3 regions of the Arthrobacter sp. Y3221157 genome follow, and region 3 is predicted to be linked to each of the others. Evidence: riboswitches for the same ligand, from Rfam matches in the RefSeq annotation. Region 3 holds a riboswitch; each other region holds the start of a gene.
What was found. Region 3 has a riboswitch for cyclic di-AMP ahead of AC5RTT_RS11760 (M23 family metallopeptidase). Riboswitches for the same ligand answer to the same signal wherever they lie in the genome.
Positions count from the first base shown of each region.

Region 1: it holds a riboswitch for cyclic di-AMP, as region 3 does, so the genes downstream of both, AC5RTT_RS08340 (LysM peptidoglycan-binding domain-containing protein) here and AC5RTT_RS11760 (M23 family metallopeptidase) in region 3, are expected to answer to the same signal.
Region 2: it holds a riboswitch for cyclic di-AMP, as region 3 does, so the genes downstream of both, AC5RTT_RS12200 (aggregation-promoting factor C-terminal-like domain-containing protein) here and AC5RTT_RS11760 (M23 family metallopeptidase) in region 3, are expected to answer to the same signal.

Region 1 is NZ_JBNHFD010000022.1:4,451-11,637, reverse strand. It holds gene AC5RTT_RS08360 (DUF1810 domain-containing protein) at 1-54, opposite strand, end outside; gene AC5RTT_RS08355 (DNA alkylation repair protein) at 38-667, opposite strand; gene AC5RTT_RS08350 (TraR/DksA family transcriptional regulator) at 622-978, opposite strand; gene AC5RTT_RS08345 (aggregation-promoting factor C-terminal-like domain-containing protein) at 1,000-2,352, opposite strand; cyclic di-AMP (ydaO/yuaA leader) riboswitch at 2,632-2,802, shown strand; gene AC5RTT_RS08340 (LysM peptidoglycan-binding domain-containing protein) at 2,806-3,663, shown strand; gene AC5RTT_RS08335 (protein adenylyltransferase SelO) at 3,798-5,273, opposite strand; gene AC5RTT_RS08330 (APC family permease) at 5,270-6,712, opposite strand; gene AC5RTT_RS08325 (ribonuclease Z) at 6,732-7,187, opposite strand, start outside.
Region 2 is NZ_JBNHFD010000043.1:478-7,664, reverse strand. It holds gene AC5RTT_RS12225 (glycosyltransferase family 4 protein) at 1-814, shown strand, start outside; gene AC5RTT_RS12220 (nucleoside deaminase) at 824-1,327, opposite strand; gene AC5RTT_RS12215 (phosphatase PAP2 family protein) at 1,388-2,191, shown strand; gene upp (uracil phosphoribosyltransferase) at 2,204-2,839, shown strand; gene AC5RTT_RS12205 (glyoxalase superfamily protein) at 2,885-3,259, shown strand; gene AC5RTT_RS12200 (aggregation-promoting factor C-terminal-like domain-containing protein) at 3,322-4,056, opposite strand; cyclic di-AMP (ydaO/yuaA leader) riboswitch at 4,062-4,223, opposite strand; gene AC5RTT_RS12195 (hypothetical protein) at 4,402-4,578, shown strand; gene AC5RTT_RS12190 (winged helix-turn-helix domain-containing protein) at 5,301-6,164, shown strand; gene AC5RTT_RS12185 (SixA phosphatase family protein) at 6,228-6,755, shown strand; partial or broken gene AC5RTT_RS12180 (EamA family transporter) at 6,794-7,187, shown strand, end outside.
Region 3 is NZ_JBNHFD010000040.1:1,983-9,169, reverse strand. It holds gene AC5RTT_RS11780 (cold-shock protein) at 20-403, shown strand; gene AC5RTT_RS11775 (DUF3027 domain-containing protein) at 410-1,024, shown strand; gene serC (phosphoserine transaminase) at 1,107-2,237, opposite strand; gene AC5RTT_RS11765 (iron-dependent transcriptional repressor DtxR) at 2,521-3,216, shown strand; cyclic di-AMP (ydaO/yuaA leader) riboswitch at 3,348-3,567, shown strand; gene AC5RTT_RS11760 (M23 family metallopeptidase) at 3,578-4,399, shown strand; cyclic di-AMP (ydaO/yuaA leader) riboswitch at 4,528-4,706, shown strand; gene AC5RTT_RS11755 (C40 family peptidase) at 4,777-5,460, shown strand; gene AC5RTT_RS11750 (NlpC/P60 family protein) at 5,621-6,394, shown strand; gene AC5RTT_RS11745 (HNH endonuclease) at 6,684-7,184, shown strand.

The sequences.
Region 1 (7,187 bases), on a different contig from region 3:
CCCGCCGCTGTCCTGTGCAGCGACGAAGCGTTCAAGGTCATAGGGATCGTTCATGGATGTCTCCTTGTCGGGGGGTGTTGGGACCGGGCGGGAAGCCGGCGCCGGGCGGCCGCCCAAGTACTGCTGCAGCCTGGCGCAGGCTGGCATGCGGGTCCTGGGCCCACCGCGCCAGCACCACATCGGCGCGCTGCCTGTCGCGCTCCGGCAGCCCGGCTAGCAGCGGCGCCACCACATCGGCCACCAGGGGTCCTTCCAGTTCCGCCGTGGAGGCGGAGCGGAGGAACCCTTCGATCCGGGTCAGGTCCGAGTGGCGCAGCCATCCGGCCTTGGCTTGGAGCAGCACCACGGCAGCCAGCCGCCGCTCGAAGACCGGCCGTTGGCCAGGTTTAGGCCGGCCCCAGAGGACTGAGGCCAGCTGGACGGCGGCATCGTGGTCCAGGGCTTTAAATTTCCGCAGCGCATCACTGACGGTTCCCCGGACAGCGCCTATGGAAGATCCGTAGGAGGCGAGGACCCCGCCCAGCCGGGTGGCGACGTCGTCCGCGCGGTACCAGGAGCCCTCGTTCTGCAGTGTACGGTCGATGAATTCCGCCGCCGCGGCAACAACCTCCGGCCCCGCCGTCACTGCCGGCCTGCCGCGGCGTGGTTGATGCAGAACGCGGTCCATGGCCGGGCTTCCAGCCTGCCCTCGGCAATGGCTTCGCCGCAGACGGCGCAGGTGCCATAGGTTCCGGCGTCCAGCCGGGCGAGAGCGGCCTCCACCTGGTCCAGGCCGGCGGCGCTCTGTTTCAGGAGTGCGGCCGCCTGGGACAGCTCGAAAGCGATCGTGGCGCCCTCGGGATCGTGTTCGTCGTCGACGTTTGAATTGAGCCGGGCCGAACTGGCCGAGGCGATGTCCGCGCGAAGGTCCGGAAGCAGCGCAGCCTTCCGCTTCCGCTCCTCCTCGAGCAGCACCCGGAACCGCTCAAAATCTGGCATGGAGAAAGCCTAGCGCGCTTCTCAGTACCAGTTCCTGGCTACGGAGTGGTCCCAGGCCGCGCAGGGTGTACGGTAGCGGTCCCGGATATACCCGAGCCCCCACTCGATCTGCGTACGGTAGCTGGTAAGCCAGTCGCTGCCGGCGCTTCCCAGCTTGCCGGGCGGCAGGGCCTGCGGAATCCCATAGGCCCCGGAGTAGGGGTTGGTGGCGGTGGTCAGCCAGTTGGATTCCTTGGTCCAGAGCTGGGCGAGGCACAGGAACTGGTCCTGGCCCCAGCCGTAGGCTGCAAGGCGGCCGGAGGCGTAGCTCTTGGCCGCAGCGGGATCGTTGACGGCCCCGCCTGGAACGGAGGGCACGACGACGGCGGGCGGGCCGGGGGTCGCAGGCGCCGGGGCAAGAGGGGCGGGGTTCGCCGGCGCCGGGTTCACGGGAGCAGGATTTACCGGGGCCGGATTTAGCGGCGCGGGATTCGCTGGCACCGGCGCTGCCGGGACCGGGTTTGCCGGAGCGGGAGGTCTTTGAGCACCGGCAAGGGCAGCATCTGCAGCTGTCTGCCGGCGCGCCTGCTCCTCGGCAGCCGCTCGCTTGGCAGCCTGGGCCGCCTCATAGGCTGCGAGCGCCGCCTGGCCTTGCCGGTATTCGCCCTCGAGCGCAGCCGTCGTGCCCTTGAGGGACGCCAGCTGCGCGGTCAGCTCTCCGCTGCGCCGCTGCTCTTCGGCGACCTGGCGGGCCACCGCGTCCTGGGCGGAACGGGCAGCGTCCAGCTTGGCCTTCGCCTCTCCGGACAGTCGTTCGCGCTCCGCCCTGGCGGTCTTTTCCTGCTCCGCCAGCGCAGCGGTGGCTTTGCCGGCGGCCTCCGCCCGGCTAACCAAATCCGCCGTCTTGGCTCCCACCACCTCAACGACGTTGAGCCCGTGGATGCTGTTGTTCTCCAAAGCTTCCAGTGCCACAAAGAATCCCATGGTGGTTCCGCCGGTCTTGTACGATCTGGCGGCCAGCGCACCAACGGCCTGTTGATGCCGCTGCAACTCCGCGTCCGCCTGGGCAGCCTGGCCTGCAAGGGCATCCACCCTGGCCGTTGCGGACTGCAGGGCGGCGTCCGCCAGTGCATAGTCGGCTGCGGATGCCACGGCGGCCGTCCCGAGCGCTTCGGACTCGGACCGCAGGCCTTGAAGCAGGCCTGTGATGTTCTCGATCTCGGCCGCCTTCCCGGCTTCAGACTGCTGCGCCTTCTGAACGTCTTCCCACGATGGGTACCCGCCCGGCGGAGCCTCATCCGCGGCCGCCGGAAGCAGGGCAACGGGGCCGGCCAGGGCAAGTGCCAGCAGCCCTCCCAACAGCGGGGGCTTGAACATGCTTCCGACCAGGCGCATAGCTCAGAAGCTTAGCGGGTTCAACACAAGGTTGAGGGTTTGGGCGGCCTCCCCCGCTACCTTTATAAGTTTGTGACATAAATAACAGGCCACGCCAGCTGCCAAATATCACGCGAGGTCAGAAAGGTGTGCTAGTACTTCCAAACGTTTGCTTAATATGATAGAAGCGCCTCGTATGTTACCCAAACGTGACAATCGCTGCGCGGTCGGGTTATGGTCTTCAGGTGTCCCTCCCAAACGGGACATTCCCATCAGTATGCCGAGCCCTGCCACTGACCCGGGATTCAATCGCTTTCCAGCTGGCAGGGACGGGGGAACCAAGTTTCCACGGCCGTTACGGCCTTGGGGTTAAGTCGATAGCGCCTCCGTCCATTGTGGGCGGTGGCCTTCGGCCGGGTATCTCCAACCCGAACCCGACAGCTCACCCCGCAGGCATGGGAGAGGCGATCACACGTGTCAAAAAATTTCCCTACCGCCCGTCACCGCGCAACTCCGGCCCGCTCAATCGCGCTCCAGGGCTTGGCTGCTTCCGCAAAGTCCCAGGCACGGACGCTCAGCCGTCCGGTGCTCGCAGTTGCCGCTGCGTCCGGCATTGCGTTCGGTGTTGGAGCTCCCGCCCATGCAGGCGTAACCGGCCCGGATACCACCGAGACCGCTAGCGTCCAGGCGTACGGCGCTCCGGCAGCCGCAGTGGCTGCCCCCGCCGCCGCAGCCCCTGCCGCCGGCAACGTCTACACCGTGGTTTCCGGAGACACCCTGGGCGCCATCTCGGCCGCTCACGGCGTCAGCCTGAACGATGTGCTGGCCGCCAACGGCCTGGACATCTCCACCATCATCTTCCCCGGTGACCAGATCACCATTCCGGGCGCCGGCTACGTGGCACCTGCGGCTGCTCCTGCCCCGGCCGCACCTGCCCTGGCGAACACCGGCTCCACCATGAACTATGCCTCCGCGGCCGTTGCCCCGGCTCCGGCCCCGGCCCCCGCACCTGCCGCGACCGGCACCGGCACGGGTGCAGCCATCCTGGCTTCCGCCTACAGCCAGTTGGGCGTGCAGCAGGACTGCACCGCCATGGTGGAGAAGGCCCTCCGCTCCGTCGGCAAGTCCGTCGGTGACCTGGCTCCCGGCCAGTTCTACCAGTACGGCACCACCGTGGGCACCCCCGCCCCCGGCGACCTGGTGATCACTGCAGGCCACGTGGGCGTCTACGCCGGCGACGGCCAGGTTGTCAGCGGCGGCGTGGACGGCTACAAGACCGAAGTCCACTCCATCAGCTGGCTCGGCGGAGCTTCCTTCGTCCGGGTAGCGTAGTTATCCCGCGCAACTGAAGCAGCCGCACCAAGAGCTGCGCACATAAGGGCGGCAGCCGGGAAGACCCCGGCTGCCGCCCTTGCCGTCTTCACGTGTTGCCACCGGGGCCCGCCGCCATTTTGCGGCTCAGCCTGTCAGGTGCCGCAGAACGTCATGTACTTGCCGAAGTCTTCCGGCGCGCCTTCGGCGTAGCGTTCCAGCCCTGGTCGCTCTTCGTAAGGGGCGCCCACTGCTTCAAGGAGCCTGGTAAACGGCTCCAGGTCGCCGCCGGTGGCCGCAGCGAGCGCCTCTTCCACCAGATGGTTGCGCGGAATGTACACGGGATTCACCCGGTCCATTCGGTCCGCATCCGGCTTCATGGACCGCCAGCGCCCGGCCCAGGCGTCGAATGCTGCCAGGTCCATGACCATGCCCCGGACAGGTCTTTCATTTCCGCGCGCTGCTTCGCCCAGGTTGCGGAAGAACCGCGTGTAGTCCACCGGGCCGTCCTTCAAAATCGCAACCACCCCGTCCACCAGTTCGGATGCCGCTTCGGCCTCAGGGCTTCCGGCGGGGCTGGCGGGCAGGCCCAGCTTGATCCTCATCCCGTCGAACCAAGCATCGCTGTACTGCCTGCGGAATTCGCCCAGCGCCTCCACGGCGGGACCGACGGCCTGCTCCTGGTCCTCGTTGATCAGCGGAAGGATCGACTCGGCGAGGCGCGCCAGGTTCCATTCGGCAATAACAGGCTGGTTGGCGTAGGCGTACCGCCCGCCCACATCGATGGAACTGTAAACGGCGGCGGGGTTGAAGTCGTCCATGAACGCACAGGGCCCATAGTCGATGGTCTCGCCGGAAATGGTCATGTTGTCCGTGTTCATCACGCCGTGGACGAAGCCCACCAGCATCCATTGCGCCACCAGCGCGGCCTGGGCCGACACCACCGCCCGGAAAAGCGCAAGGTACGGATTCTCAGCTTCCGCGGCGGCTGGGTAATGCCGGCTGATGGCGTGGTCCGCCAGGCGGCGCAGCAGCTCGAGGTTGTCCGTGGCCCGCGCATACTGGAAACTCCCCACCCGCAGGTGGCTGCTGGCCACCCGGGCCAGGACTGCCCCGGGCAGCATCTCGTCCCGGCGCACCAGGCGTCCGGTGCCGACGACGGCGAGAGACCTGGTGGTGGGAATCCCCAGCGCGTGCATTGCCTCACTGACGAGGTATTCCCGGAGCATGGGCCCGACGACGGCACGCCCGTCACCTGCCCGCGCAAATGGTGTGCGGCCCGAGCCTTTGAGGTGGATATCGCGCAGGCGGCCGTTGGCGTCAAGGATCTCGCCAAGCAGGAGGGCCCGCCCGTCCCCCAGGAGGGGTGAGTATCCGCCGAACTGGTGCCCGGCGTAGGCCTGGGCCACCGGCGCCGCCCCCTCCGGCACGTGGTTGCCCAGCAGCAACCGCACACCCTCCGCGCTGCGCAGGTAGCGGGCATCAAGCCCGAGCTCTTCCGCGAGGGCGTCGTTGAAGACCAGGAGCCGGGGCTCCGGAGCTTCCTCCGCCTGCCAGGGAACAGCCATGTCTGCCAGTTCGCTGGCGAAACGGCTTTCGAGGATGACCGTTGATTCTGCAGCGGTAGTCATGGGTTAACCCTATCCCCGCGGTTGGTCCGTCGGTTGATCAGCCAGGTGACAAACCACAGGATCACGCCGATCGCCATGAGCCCGCCGGCTATCTGGTACTGGATCACGTTGCGTCCCACCCATGGGCCGGCAAGGAAAGCACACAGGATGGCTGCCACCAGGGGCAGGGGGCCGGGCGAGGTGAAAAAGACCTTGCGGTTCGGATCCCGCTTCCGGCGCAGCACCAGGCATGCCACGTTTACGACGGTGAAGACGCACAGCAGCAGGAATGCCGTTGTGCCGGAAAGGTTGGCGACGATGTTGCTTTCCGGATCGCTGGCCACATAGAGGATGAGCCCCAGCGCCAGGACCGTGGAGAAGGCGATGCCCGCCCACGGGGTGCGGCGGACCGGCAGGACCTTGCCCAGGGGGCGCGGCAGGACCTGCTGCCGGGCCATACCGTAGATCAGCCGGCTGGCCATGAGCATATTGATCAACGCAGTATTGGCCACGGCGAAGACGGCAAGGAACGGGAAGACCCTATCGATGGGAAAGTCCGGCGAGCCCTTATGCACCACTTCGAGCAGTGCCGCGCCTTCGGCTTCGCGGATTCCCTCCAGTTCTGTGGGTGTGAGCACGCTGACTACGGACACTGCAACCAGCATGTAAAGGAGCACGGCGATGCCGAGGCCGGTCAGCATGGTCCGGGGGAAGATCTTCTCGGGATTGCGCGTTTCCTCCACCATGTTTACCGAGTCCTCAAAGCCCACCATGGCGAAGAAGGCGATGGAGGTGGCGGCGGTGACGGCGAGGAACAGGCCCTTGTCCTGGTAGTCGCTGAAGACGAAGATCTCACCGGGGTTGCCTGTGCCCTGGGCCATGACGAAGAACCCGACGCCGATCACGATGCACAGCGCCACCATTTCCACCACGGTGAGCACCACGTTGAACTTGACGCTCTCCCCCACGCCCCGCAGGTTGATGGCGGCCAGCAGGAGCATGAATGCCAGGGCGACGGCGGTGATCACGCCCTGGCCGGGATCACCCATGGCCCCGTTGACCTCCAGCCCGCCGAAGAAATTCTGCGCCAGCACATTGGCCGAGGTTGAGGCGCTGGTGATGCCCGAGCAGACCACCGCGAATGCCACCAGGAACGTGACGAAGTGGATGCCGAACGCCTTGTGCGTGTACAAGGCGGCGCCTGCCGCCTGGGGATACTGGGTGACCAGCTCCAGGTAGGAAAAGGCCGTCAGCGTCGCCACCACGAAGGCCAGGAGGAACGGCAGCCAGACAATCCCGCCCACCGTCCCGGCCATGGTGCCCGTCACGGCGTAGACGCCGGCGCCAAGGATATCCCCCACGATGAAGAGCAGGAGGAGCTTGGGGCCCAGGACCCGTTTCAGCTCGGGCTCCCTGCCCTGCGGAGTAACGCCCTGGACTTCCTCGGATGTGGCGCTCACTGTCGGCCTCCTTGCCGGATCAGGTGGTGGGACTGGAAGATGCGTGCCACGTTGACACGGGGCTGCGCCGCTGCGGAAAGGGAATCCGCTGCAGGTCCGAGGCGGCCGTGACGGCAGCCGTGCCCGCGCGTGCGGATGCCTGCGCGGCAAGCACGGTGGCGTCGTCGCCGTAGCGGGACGAGAAATGCGTCAGTACCAGAGTGCGGACACCGGCGCGTGACGCCAGCTCCCCTGCCTGCCCGGCGGTGAGGTGGCGGTATTGCTGCGCCAGGCCGGCGTCGTCATCGCTGAAGGTGGACTCGGCAACCAGGAGGTCGGCGCCGTCGGCCAGTTCCTCAGCACCTTCGCAGGGCGCGGTGTCCATGACGAAGGCGAAGCGTTGGCCGGGCCGATGGATGCTGACGGCCTCCAGACTGACGCCGTTGAGGGTTCCTTCACGCTGGAGGCGCCCGACGTCGGGGCCCGCGATGCCCGC
Region 2 (7,187 bases), on a different contig from region 3:
CGGGCGGCAAGCCTGGGTCCTGGCCCACATGACAGTCGATGTAACGGCGGATCCTGGCCCGGTGGAACGTGAGGCGCGGGCCATGCGGGCAGCCTCCGGAATCATTTCCACCAGCACCAGCACGGCGGCCATCCTGAGCGAGCGCCACGGACTGGCCGGCATCCGCGTCGCCCTCCCCGGCGTCGATCCCGCACCCGTGGCACCCGGCTCCCGCCCGCCCCGCCTCATTGTCGTGGCGGCCCACCTGCCCAACAAGGACCAGTTGCTGACCGTGGAAGCCCTCGCCCTGATCAAGGATCTTGAGTGGAGCGCGGCCATGGTGGGGTCTGACCAGGCGGACCCGGATTACGCGGCGGAGGTGCGGGCCGCCGTCGCCGCCAGCGGGTTGGACGACCGGCTCAGGATCACTGGCGAGCTCCTGGGCGACGCCCTGGAAGATGCGTGGGACGCCGCGGACCTGAGCTTGCTGGTGTCCCGTGTGGAGGCGTTCGGCATGGTGGTCACCGAGTCACTGGCACGGGGAATCCCGGTGGTGGTGCGGCAGGGGACAGGTGCAGAGGAAGCGCTCGGGCTGGCACGGTTGATAGACGACGACGGCGGCGCCAGGCTTCCCGGCGCGGCCGTGCCGCTTGTGCCGGGGGACCGGGAGAACCCCGCGAGGCTCGCCGGCGTCCTGCGCCACTGGCTGCGGGACCAGGCAACGAGGGACGAATGGCGGGCGGCCGCGCTGGCGGCCCGGGACCGGCTGCCGGGGTGGAACCAGACGGCAAAAATCGTCCTTGAGGCGTTGGAGCCCGGGGAGGCGGCGGGGTAGGACTTCCCGCTACAGACGGCTGCGGTGTCCAGCGAAGAAGTCACGGAGCAGTTCCGCGCATTCGGCTTCCCGCACCCCGGGGTAAACCTCCACCCAGTGGTTGAGCCGGCGCTCGCGCAGGACGTCGAACACCGATCCCGCGGCGCCTGCCTTCTCGTCCCAGGCACCGAAGACAACCCTGGGAATCCGGGCGAGGACGATAGCGCCCGCACACATGGCGCACGGCTCAAGGGTGACCACCAACGTGCAGTCGGACAGCCGCCAGCCGTCGGCCTTCCCGCCGTCGCGCGCGGCAAGCTCGCGCAGCCGCTCCGCTGCCTGGCGGATGGCCACCACCTCGGCGTGCGCCGTGGGGTCCCCAAGCTCCTCCCGCTGGTTGCGTCCGGAACCCAGCACGGCGCCGTCGGGCCCCAGCACCACGGCACCGATTGGCACATCTTCTGTTGCAAGGGCGCGGCGGGCCTCCACAAGGGCAAGACCCATCCACGTGTCGTGTTTTCCAGTGGAGACCATGGCTCAATGATAGTTTCGAAGGATACCCTGAGCCCGTGACGACCAGCGCCGGGAGGCACAATGAGCACCGTCCGTGACCGCGTTGACAAGTGGTTCAAACCCTATGCCGCTCTGTGGCTGACCATGATCATCGGTGGAACCCTGGTGCTCGCCATGGCACTGCTGGGCGCCGAGGTGTATTCGGACGTGGTGGATGAGGAAGGCCTCGCAAGCCTCGACATTCCCGCACTCGAATATTCGCAGTCGCTCCGGAACCCGGAAACGGATGCCGTCGTCACCGCGTTCACCAACATCGGCGGCGGGACCGGGATGCCCATCCTCGCGAGCATCCTCACGGCCTGGCTAACGTTCCTGAGCCGATCCTGGCGGCCCCTGATCCTGGTGGGGGGTGCGGCTGCGGTGTCCACCACGGCTACCACCGTCGGCAAGCGGCTGGTGGGCCGGACCCGTCCGGACCATACGGAGGCCGTGCCACCCTACGAAAGCACGCCGTCTTTCCCCAGCGGCCACACGCTGAACACCACCGTGGTGATCGGCGTGCTGCTGTATATAATCTGCCTGCAGTTCTACAAGCTGTGGGTCCGGATCACGGCCATCACAGCGGGCGTGATCTTCATCATCGCGATGGGGTTGAGCCGGGTGTTCCTGGGGCACCACTGGCTGACTGACGTGATGGCCGGATGGCTGCTGGGCCTCGCCTGGGTGTTGATGGTGATCCTTGCCCACCGGCTGTTCCACCTGATCAGGCGCAGGGAGCACGTGGGCCCGGCACCCGATTTTGAGCATCCAGTGGTGCGGGATGTGGTGGTTGATGCCCTGCATCACGACGGCCCCGGCGGGCACGGGAAGGATAACGCCGGGTGATAGTTTTGACGCATGCGAACTCTCGTTGTGGACCACCCGCTCGTCGCCCATAAGCTCACCGTCCTGAGGGACAAAAACACCCCGTCCCCGGTGTTCCGGCAGTTGACCGAAGAGCTGGTGACCCTCCTCGCCTACGAGGCGACCCGCGAAGTCCGCACCGAACCCGTCACCATCGAAACGCCCGTCAGCAGCACCGTGGGAACCGCATTCACCAAGCCCACCCCGCTGGTGGTACCCATCCTGCGCGCCGGCCTGGGCATGCTCGAGGGCATGACCAAGCTCGTCCCCACCGCAGAAGTGGGATTCCTCGGCATGGCCCGGGATGAAGAAACCCTGGACATCATCACCTACGCCGAGCGGCTTCCCGAAGACCTCACCGACCGCCAGATCTTCGTCCTGGACCCGATGCTCGCCACCGGCGGAACCCTGCGCGAGGCCATCAAGTTCCTGTTCAAGCGCGGCGCCTCGGACGTCACCTGCATCTGCCTGCTGGCCGCACCCGAGGGCCTCGCCAAGCTGGAAGAGGAACTCGCGGACGCCAACGTGACGATTGTCCTGGCATCCATCGACGAGAAGTTGAACGACAAGTCCTACATTGTTCCCGGGCTCGGGGACGCGGGCGACCGCCTGTACGGCATCGCCGGCTGAGGTTCAAGCCTTCCAAGACCATGGGCTCAGCCGTAGCCTGTGCCCATGGACTGGAAACTTGAACTCGTGTTCGTCCCTGTGTCCGATGTGGACCGTGCCAAGGATTTTTACGTCAACAAGGTTGGCTTCAACGCCGATTTCGACCAGCGGCCCACCGACTCCATCCGCTTCGTCCAGCTGACTCCGCCGGGCTCGGCCTGCTCCATCTGCATTGGTGAAGGACTTACGGACGCCCCTCCGGGGACCGGTTCCAACCTCCAGCTGGTGGTCAACGACATCGAAGCCGCGCACCGCCACCTTAAGGAGAACGGCGTGGACGTCAGTGACGTGGACGTGCAGGACTGGGGCCACTTCGTCTACTTCGCCGATCCGGACGGCAACAGATGGGCAGTGCAGTACATCCCGGGGCGCGATTCTTAAGCCCAAAATTCCCCGGCCCTCACGCACGGACAGCGGAAGGGCCGGGGAAATTCAGCAGGGGCTTAGTACCAGTTGTTGGCGTAGTGGAAGTTCAGCGCGCCACAGGGGGACTGGTAGCGCTCCTTGATGTAGTTCAGGCCCCAGTTGATCTGGGTGCGGTAGTTGGTCAGGTAGTCCGCACCGGCGCTCGCCATCTTCTCGGCGGGCAGGGACTGGACGATGCCGTAGGCACCGCTGCTGGGGTTGGTGGCCGTGGTGGTCCAGTCGGATTCCTTGGTCCAGAGCGTCACCAGGCACTGCATCTGGTCCTGGGCCCAGCCGTAGGAACCAAGCTGGCCGGCGGCGTAGGCCTGCGCGCCTGCCGGGTCATTGACCGCGACGACGGGAGCCGGCTCGGGTGCAGGTGCCGGAGCGGGCTCCGGTGCGGGTGCGGGCTCGGGTGCCGGAGCAGGCTCAGCCGCGGGGACGGGCTCCGGCGCGGGTGCGGGGGCAGGCTCGGCGGCCTGGGGAACAACGTTGATTTCGGCGGGGGCGGGAGACTCGGCCGGGTTGGACCGGATCTCGCTCTTTTCGATGCTCATCTGCGCATCGGAGTCCGCCGCCGTGGTGCTTGTGGTGGACGCCGCGGGAATAAAAGCATTCGTCGCCTGGCCAGCGGCGCCGAGGCCTACCAGCAGGGCACCGGACGTTGCGAGGACCGCGGCACGCTTGCCGAGGGTGAACTTCTTGCCTTCATGACGCTGGGAATCGCTGTCGGAACCCTGTTTCGGGCGCGGTTTAGCCGGGAATGTAAACATGATGAATCGCCTCTCACACCTGCGGAGTTAGCTGTCGGGTTCGGATGAGGGCATCCGGCCACACGGAAATATCACGTGCTGGCTTAACCCCAAGGGCAAATCAGTGCCCGGGACGGTGGGTCCCCCGCCTCTGCCTTCGATCAATCGGAATCCGGGAAGTGGCAGAGCTTGGCGTCATCCGGATATACGGCCCGAACGGGACCCGTACCCAATCGACGCTACAGGAGTTCAGCGCTTAAGTCACATTTAGGTAACGGACATCACGATGACGGCGCGTCGACTTGTGCCAATCGGCGCACAAGGGCAGGTCGAGGGCCGTGCGTCTGGCCCGACTGTGATGCGACCGTGACCATCCCTTCGTCGGCCGGGCCTATTCATTTCACTTTGGACAAGCCCATTCCGCTGGTTCCCTCCGAACCGGAGCGGGACGACTTCCGTGCTGAAGGGCTTGGTGACGTAATCCTCGACGTCCGCTGCCTGGCCCACGGCGCGGTCCTAGGCGGCGTCCATTGCGATGAGTAACAGCGCCGGGACCTCCGGTGTGGACGGGCGGACCCTACCCGGCAGTTCGAGCCGTCGAATTTGGGAGCATCGCATCCAGTGGTCACAGTCCAGTCGGCTGGTTGCATGCGGCGCTCGCAGCCGGGACGAATTCGGCCCAGACGCGTAGGCCAGGTGCAGGGAGCGGAGGTGATCCTGGGCCGCTGGGCCGATAAACGCCGGGCTTGCGGGAAAATTTCTTCCCTTGCTCCGCGCGCCGCTGGACACGCGCCCCGGCAGTAGGGGGCGATTTTGGCAATTCGCACTCACTTGAATAAAAAACTCCGCGGTGCTGCCTTTCGCGAAGAATATTCTGCCAACAGCCCTTTTCGTGGGGGCAAATCGGATAACGAATGTTATTCTTTGGCTCCCGCCAGAATCGTGATCTGCGCCACAATAGAGCATTTCGTCTCACAATGCGGACGATTCGGTCCATTGTTACTTGCAAGTTGCCATTGTTACGCTGCACACTTCCAATGTGAACAAGAACTCAACAGCACCTGCAGCCGCAGAATATTGGCCCAGCACATCAGCTGCTGCCGACATGCGCTGTTGTCGAATGCACGCCTGACCTTCTCCACCCCTCGAAGTTCTTAGGCATTCGCCCCCCAGCCCAGCGTCGGGCGCCCCTCCCCAGTTCGCATTGCGGGGAAACCCAGCATTCGAGCCGCGATGGCGGCCATTCACATTGAGGTAAGCAATCCATGTCTGTTGCATCCGGATACGTCCACATCTCTGTCCGTAACGCCGCCAAGGCGGGCCAGCCTTCCGGCCTCCGCCCCGGATTTGGCCCGCGCCCGTCAATTTCGCCGTCTTCCGGAAGCAGCTTTCCCGCCCAGGGCTACGCGCCGCAGGGCTACAACCCCAACTCCTACGGGCAGCTCCGCGCCGTTCCCACGGCCGACTCCGCTCCCGTAACCGCACCCACGCCCGTGGTGGCAGGACCCAACGCCGTGCGCCCGGTTGCCAATGACAATGTTGCCCGCGGGTTCGTCCTGTACATGGGCATCGACGAGGAAACCGCTGCGGCTGCCGGTACCTCAATCGCCAAGCTTGCCCAGGAAATCCGCGCCTACGCCCAGTCCCTGGTAACCGGCGCCGAAAGCTACGCAGCCGTTGCCGTTGCCCCCGCCGGCACCCCAGGTTCCGCGCTCGACGTCGTCCGTTCCACCTTCGGCGACCCCACGGTGAACTCCCGCCAGCGCACCGAGACGCCCCGTCCGCAGCAGCCGCAGGAGCCGCGCCCGTCCGGTGTCCTGATCGATCTTGCCCGCCGCGAAGTCCACCTCGACGGCGAATCGCTCAACCTGACGTTCAAGGAGTTCGAGCTCCTCAACTACCTGGTGGAGAACGGCACCCGCACCGTGGGCCGCGACGAACTGCTCGAAGGCTTGTGGCGGAACGCCGAGGAAGTGCCCAACGAGCGCACCATCGACGTCCACATCCGCCGCCTCCGCTCCAAGCTGGGCCGCCTCGCCAACACGGTACGCACCGTCCGCGGACAGGGCTACCGCTTCTACGAGCACCCGGAAGTAGTGGTCTGGGCCGCTCCTGAATACTCGATCTGACCCAGGTCTTCCAACCAGCACCCGGCCCGTTTGGGGCGGGTGCTTGTTCGTTAAGCTTGGGGCATGAGTGAGCACCATCTTCGCCGCCTTGTGATCATGCGCCATGCCAAGGCGGACTGGCCCGGCGGTGTGCCCGACCACGAGCGGCCGCTGGAGGAGCGCGGCCACCGGGAGGCGCCGCTGGCCGGGCGCTGGCTGCTCAAGCACAACATCGTCCCGGACTTCATCCTCTGTTCCAGCGCCCTGCGCACGCGCCAGACCTGCACCTGGGTGTGCTCGGAGTTGGGGGACAAGGCACCCACGCCGAAGCTGGAGGACGGCCTGTATGCCGCGTCCGCCCTCCGCATGCTCTCCGTCATCAACCACGTGCCGGATACCGTGACAACGCTTATGCTGATTTCCCACCTGCCGGGCGTGCAGGACCTGGCCATGCACCTCGCCTCCCGCGATTCCGACCACGACGCCTATATGGACGCGGCCACCCGTTTCCCCACCAGCGCACTCACCGTACTGGAGACGGAAAAGCCCTGGGCGGAACTGGACGGGCAGGATGCCAGGATCATCAAGTTCAAGGTGCCCCGCGCCCATTAGCCCCGGTTCCGGCGGGTGGTTCTGGCAGAGTAGGGAGCGTGAATCTCCGGGACTCCCTGCTTGCAGTGCTGGTGGCCGTGCTGTGGGGCCTGAACTTCGTGGCAATCGACATCGGCCTGCACCCGGGCGGCGTGGAGGTGCCCCCGCTCTTGTTCGTGGCCATGCGCTTCATTTTGGTGGTCCTGCCGTGGATCTTCTTCATCAGGAAACCGGACGTCAGCTGGATGGCGATCATCGGCGTCGGGGTCTTCATGAGTGCGGGCCAGTTCGGTCTCCTCTACCTGTCCATGGCGCTGGGGATGCCGGCCGGCCTGGCGTCCTTGGTCTTGCAGGCCCAGGTACTGCTGACCGTCCTCCTCGCCGCCGCGTTCCTTGGTGAGCGGCCGAACCGCGGGCAGCTGGCCGGCGTCGTCCTGGGCGTGGTGGGCCTCG
Region 3 (7,187 bases):
GCAGAAGAAGGTTGATTACGTGCCTACCGGCAAGGTCAAGTGGTATGACAAGGACAAGGGCTTCGGGTTCCTGGCAGGCGAGGACGGCCAGGAGGTTTTCCTGCCCAAATCGTCGCTGCCCGAGGGCGTGACGGAGCTCAAGGCCGGCACCCGAGTGGAATTCGGCGTGGCCGACGGCCGCAAGGGCGCCCAGGCCCTGGGCCTGCGGGTCCTGGACAAGACGCCGTCCATCGCAAAGGCCAAGCGGCCCGCCGCCCGGGACCTCGCACCGCTGGTCCAGGACCTGGTGAGCGTGCTGGACAATCTGTCCGGCACGCTGTCCAAAGGAAAATACCCGGAAGGCAACAAGGGCAAGGCAATCGCGGCTGCCCTGCGTAAGGTTGCCGACGAGCTGGACGTTTAGCAGCCGATGAGTCCGGAAGCTGAACAGCCGCAGACGCAGGTGCACGACGCTGCAGGTGCCGCGACGGCTCCTGCAGCGGGAACAGCCCCGGCGGTGGCCAGGAACGCGCCAAAACGCCGGGCAGGCGTGCCGGTATGGCGGACCGGCAAGCCGGACGCCTTCCTTGCCGGTGCCGTCGATACGGCCCGCACCGCGCTGGAGGGCATCACGGCCGCCGGGGACATCGGGCGGCACCTCGCAGCCAAGAGCGAAGGCGACCGTTTGGTCACGCACCTGTTCGAGTCGAAGCTCGCCGGCTACGGCGGCTGGCAATGGTATGCGGTGGTAACCCGTAACTCCCGCTCCAAGGTGGTCACCGTCAGCGAGCTGGGCCTGCTGCCGAGCGAGGATTCGATCCTCGCTCCTGAATGGGTGCCGTGGGCTGAGCGCGTCCGTCCGGAGGACGAGCAGCAGCAGGAACGGGAAGCCTCCGAATCTGAAGAAACCGCACCGGCAGTTTCCGCCGCGGCTGTTGCCGAACCTGACGCCGATGCCGGTTTCACGGAATCCGACGCCGCCGATGCCGATTTCACGGATGATCCTGCCGCGCCGCCTAAGGCGAGCGACGCCGGCAGCGAGTAACTGCTGAACGTTCCCTGGCCGGGATACACAAACGGCGCCGTCCGGGCGAAACCCGGGCGGCGCCGTCGTACTGAAGGAAAGGCTACTTGCGGAGCTGGCCCACCACGTAGTCGATGCTGGCCAGCAGTGCGGAGACGTCGTCAGGCTCGATGGCAACGAACGTGGCAATCCGGAGCTGGTTGCGGCCCAGCTTCCGGTACGGCTCAGTGTCCACGATGCCGTTGGTGCGCAGTACCTTGGCTACGACGGCGGCATCCACTGATTCGTCGAAGTCAATGGTGGCAATGACGTTCGAGCGCTCATCCGGGTTGGCGACGAAGGGGGTGGCGAACTCGGCGGCGTCGGCCCAGCTGTAGATGCGCCCTGCCGAGTCGGCTGTCCGGGCCGCGGCGAAGTCCAGCCCGCCGTTTGAGTTCAGCCACTGCACCTGGGCGTCCAATGTCACCAGGGTGGACAGGGACGGGGTGTTGTACGTCTGGTTGAGGCGTGAGTTGTCAATGGCGGTCTGCAGGTCCAGGAAATCGGGAATCCAGCGGCCGCTTGCCTTGACCCGTGCGGCGCGTTCCAGCGCAGCAGGGGAGAACAAGCCAAGCCACAGTCCGCCGTCGGAGGCGAAGTTCTTCTGCGGGGCAAAGTAGTAGACGTCGCTCTCAGCCACATCGACGTCCAGGCCGCCGGCTGCAGAGGTGGCATCCACCAGCACCAGTGCATCCTCATCCGCGCCTGCCACCCGCTTGACCGGTGCGGACACGCCCGTGGAGGTCTCGTTCTGCGGCCAAGCATAGACGTCCACGCCGGCCTCTGCCTGCGCCACCGGCCGGGTGCCGGGCTCGGACTTGATGATGGAGGAGGCGTCCAGGAACGGTGCCTTGTTGGTGGCGGCCGCGAACTTGGAACCGAACTCACCGAAGGACAGATGCTGGGCCTTCTGCTCCACCAGGCCGAAGCTGGCAACATCCCAGAACGCCGTGGAACCGCCCACGCCCAGGACAACTTCATATCCTTCCGGGGCGCGGAAGAACTGGCTGAGGCCCTCGCGGACTGAACCGACGAGGTTCTTGACCGGAGCCTGCCGGTGCGAGGTGCCCAGGACGTTCTTCGATGCGGCGGACAGCGCATCAATCTGCTCCTGGCGGACTTTTGAAGGTCCGGCGCCGAACCGCCCGTCCTTGGGGAGGAGATCGGCAGGAATAGTGATGCTTGGTTCGCTCACGGGGGCTCCAATTTCGGCGTGGACGCGGCTTAGGTCCGGACGGGTGGATGGTCGCTGGCGCGCAATCGGCAATGACTGCATCGAAGGCCTTTCCCATTCTGCCTGAACAGCTGATTCGGCGGGAACCGGGACCGTCATAGTCCAGCCACTGAGACGGGTTGCCGGGCGGCTTCCAACTATTCGGACTAAGTCAAAATAGGCTAAGCTAGCCAACGGACTACGTCGCGGTGAACAGCGATACGGTGGGACAACGCAAGGTACTGCGCTCGAGGAGCTGAGCTGGATGACGGATCTGATCGACACTACGGAGATGTACCTTCGGACCATTCTGGAACTGGAAGAAGAGAACATCGTTGCCCTGCGGGCCCGTATCGCGGAACGCCTGCGCCACTCGGGTCCCACGGTGTCCCAGACCATCGGCAGGATGGAGCGCGACGGCCTGGTTGTGGTCTCCGGCGACCGGCATCTGGAGCTCACCGAAGTCGGCCGCAAGCGCGCCACCGAGGTCATGCGCAAGCATCGCCTGGCCGAGCGGCTCCTGGCCGACGTGATCGGGCTGGACTGGGCCTATGTGCACGACGAAGCCTGCCGCTGGGAGCACGTGATGAGCGAGCGGGTGGAGCGGCGCATCTACGAGTTGCTGGACCATCCCACCGAATCGCCGTACGGCAATCCGATCCCGGGCCTTGCCGCACTTGGTGGCCAGCCCGCTCTTGCCTCCGCTGATACGGTAACGAGCCTCCTGGAAGCCATGAAGTCCTACGGGCCTGCGTCGGAGGTCACGGTCAGCCGGCTGGCAGAGCCCATTCAGGTGGAGCCTGAACTGCTGTCCCAGCTCGATGAGGGAGGCATCCGCCCAGGCGCGGCGGTAACCCTTGAACGTGTGGGCGACTACATCTCGGTCCGCGTGCCCGGCATTGAAGGCGCTCTGGAACTTCCGCCGGAGGTTGCCGCACACGTGTTCGTTCACGTTCGCTAGGAAGGCCGAACCGCCCGGTGTGAGGCCGGTAACTCCGAGATAACGGAATTGTTACCTACGGCCTTAAGCCCCTATAGTTGAACCAAGCGTTGATACAAAAGCGTTACCTGATCCGGAGCCGAGCTCTGCCAGCGGATCGGGAGCACGAGTCACTAACTGGCAGAGGCGGGGGAACCACAAGCGGCAGCGGGGGACTGCCTTGGGGTGAAGTCCGTCAGCAGCAAGCCTCTTCCAGTGAAGGAATCCCTCAGCGGATATCTCTGTGCCGAAGCTTGCTTACGGCGGACCGGGTCTTTGAACTCTCTGACCCGAATCCGACAGCTAACTTCGCAGGCTTTCCAGAGAGGAATCCTTCTTGTCCATGCAGACCTCCAGGGGGCGCCGCCGCGCCGCTGGCCCCGCTTCGGCGCCGCGCGTCGCCGAAGTCATCCACACGGAGCGCCCCCGCGATCTCCACCGTGATGCGCGGCGCCGTCGGGGTCCGTTCCGGCAGATCACCGAGTTCGCCTCGGCGAGCGGCATCGGCCAGAAAGCCGGCATGGCACTGGCTGCCACCGGTTTGGTGCTCACCGTGACTGTTCCGGCGACCAGCCCGGTCATGGCCACCGACGGGGCTGGCCTTGCGCCTGTTGCGGCCACCGCTGTCACCCCGCAGCCCGCTATCTCCGCCGAAGCCGGAGCGCAGATCGACTTCAGCCGCTCGGCCGTAGTGACCCAGGCGGATCCGGACGGCAAGCTCAAGCAGCTCCTGAGCGCTCAGTCCGCCGGCGCCGTTTCCCGCGCCGCATCCACCGGAAGCCTGGGCGCCCCGCTGGCGTCGCTGACCACAGCCTCGCCCTTCGGTTACCGCGTCAGCCCCATCACGGGCGGATCCGGCGACTTCCACCGCGGGCAGGACTACGTTGCCCAGTGCGGGACCTCGGTTCTCGCGGCCGCCACCGGCACCGTGACGTTCGTCGGCTGGCACCAGTTCGGCGGCGGAAACCGTGTGGTGATCGACCACGGAAACGGCCTGGAGACCACGTACAACCACCTCTCGTCCTTCAATGTGACTGAGGGCCAGACTGTCTCGCGCGGCGAGGTTGTGGCACTGAGCGGAACCACCGGAGCCTCCACCGGATGCCACCTGCACTTTGAGGTGCAGGTCAACGGCGAAGTAGTGGATCCGACGGGCTGGCTCTAGTCAAATGATTGCTGACTCTCGAATTGCCGTGACCAGCCGTGACCTGAATGTGACATTCAGTCAAAACTCCTGTACCGTCTAACTCGCGTCAACTTTTCCGAAGTTGACGCTCTTGTGCGGATTGCCTAACTCTGCCACCGCTCAAGGTCCGTTCGCATTTCATCGTCTGGCAGGGGCGGGGGAACCAATTTTGGCCTTCTTCACGGAAGGCCTTGGGGTTAAGTCGCAAAGCTTCCTTGAAGCGCCGCGGCCGGGTGACTCCCATCCGAATCCGACAGCTCACCTCGCAGGCATTGGGAGAGGCTACCTTCGTGTCTTCACGCCATAATTCTGCGCGCCACCGTGCGCAACCGGTCCGTACCAACCCTTTGGACGCCGTGTCCAAGGCTGTTAGTGCCAACGCCGGGACAGTTGGTCGCCAGGCTGCTGTTGTTGCAGCCGCTTCCGGCCTTGTCCTTGCCATGGGACTGCCGGCCACCGCGGACACCACCGCCGGTGTCTCCGCTTCCACCGAGTCCGGTTCCGCGCAGACAGCACTTGCAGTCACCGCAGCACCTACCGCCACCGTTTCCTTCGAGCGCCCGGTGGTCACCACCGTCGCCGCCCCCGTTGTTGAACGCGTGACCGTGCTGTCAACCTCCGACGACGAGGACGAGACCGCCACCTCCGCCGAGTCAACCGCGTCAACCGCGGCAGAAAAGGTTGTTGCGACTGCCGCTTCTGCGGCCACCACCGGCCTCGCCGCCATTGCCTACACCGGCATTGGCAGCCCCTACGTCTGGGGTGGCACCAGCCCCACCTCCGGTTGGGACTGCTCGGGCTTTACCCAGTGGGTTTACGCCCAGGCCGGCATCAGCATCCCCCGCGTGAACGCATGGACCGCCATGACCCCCACCTCCACCCCCCAGCCGGGTGACCTGGTGATGCAGAACGGCGGCGCGCACGTCGGCATCTACGTCGGCAACGGCATGATGATCAGCGCACTCAACCCCTCCCAGGGCACTCTGCTGCACTCCGTCGCCGCCACCGGCACCTCCTCCTTCTACACCCTCGCAGGCTAATAGTTCTTGGGGCTTCGGCCCCGGGAACTATTTCTTTGCCCGCACTTTTTCGCTAAACCACCATCCCCGTTCGGGGCGCGCCGACGTACCCCCAAGATGCCGGCGCGTCCAAAACTCTCGGGTTGCCCACAGGCCCCGAGGTAATCGAAAGAGAGAACTGATGACTACTCGTGCTACCGCACGGCACCGTGCCGAGGTCACCAAAACCAGCTCGATCGCCGTCATTGCCAAGGCTGTGGGCGACAACGCCGGCGGCGTAGGTCGCCAGGCCGCCGTGATCGCTGCCGCCTCCGGCCTGGTGCTGACCAGCGGCGTCGCCGCCAACGCTGCCGACGCCAACATCCAGCGTGACTCCGCTCCGGCGTCCGCCCTGGAAGTTGAATCGGCCATCGAAGCTCCCATCTCCGCTGCTTCCACCATCGCCATCACCTACGAGAAGCCTGCCGTCACCACCACGCCGGCGCCCGTGGTCGTGGAAGAGCCCGAGGTTGAGGTAGAGGAAGCCGCGCCGGCGGCCCCTGCCCCGGTTGCCCAGACCGCTCCCGCTCCGAAGGTCACCGCCAAGGTTTCTGCTGCGTCTGCTCCTGCCGCTCCGGCTTCCGCCAGCGGCAAGGGTGCAGCCATCCTGTCCGCCGCCTACGCCCAGCTGGGTGTCATGCAGGACTGCACCATGCTGGTGACCAACTCCCTGGCGGCCGTTGGCATCAACTTCCACGATTGGCCTGCAGGCTACCTGTCACTGGGCCGCACGGTGAGCGCTGCCGAAGCCCAGCCCGGCGACCTGATCTACTACGCTGACGGCGGCGCCGGCATGGCGCACATTGCTGTCTACGCAGGCAACGGCCAGGCGGTCCACGGCGGCTACAACGGCAACCAGACGGTTGTCTTCAGCGCCAACGTTGGCTCCGGCCCGGTTTTCATCCGCGTCAACTAGACCCCGCGTCCCCGGCCGGCGCCCTCGACGGCCGGGGATGGAGAAAGGACCTCTGCCCACAAAGCAGGGGTCCTTTCCCTTTTAAGGGAAGCAGGCGGGGCCTGCGGCCGGTCCGTGCGGAGGGCTCCAGGAGATGCCTGCCAGCTGACGGATCAAATGCCTTCCCGAGGGCGATTAGCTGATAGTGCGCTTCTGTGTTTACTCTTGTGGTGTCGATCCATAGCCCGGACATGCCGAGGGCAGCCGGCCCTCGTGCCCCTGACGGGTGCGGCCGTGAAGAGGTACGTGCATGCGCACTCTCGTTCTGAATGCTGGATATGAACCGCTGGCGGTTGTCACTTTCCGTCGGGCGCTGGTGCTTGTGCTCACGGGCAAGGCGAGCGTGGTGGCCGAAGGGGACGACCCCGTGGTGGGGCCACAGGAAATACTGGGCCGCCCCTCGGTGATCCTCCTCAACCGCTACATCCGCCCGCGCTACAACCAGGCCACCGCCGTCAGCCGACGGGGTGTGCTGAGACGGGACGGGCACAAGTGTGCCTACTGCGGCAAGGCTGCGCACACGATCGACCATGTCCACCCAAAATCACGCGGCGGAGCCGACTCCTGGGAAAACCTCGTGGCTGCCTGCCTCCGCTGCAACAACGCCAAGGGTGACCATACGCCCGCGGAAATGGGCTGGAAGCTGCGCTTCGTTCCGGAGCCTCCGCGCGGCACCATCTGGCAGATCAAGGAGCTGGAGAAGCCCACCCCCGCGTGGGACCCCTTCCTGCTGCCCGAGCGCGCTGCCTGACCG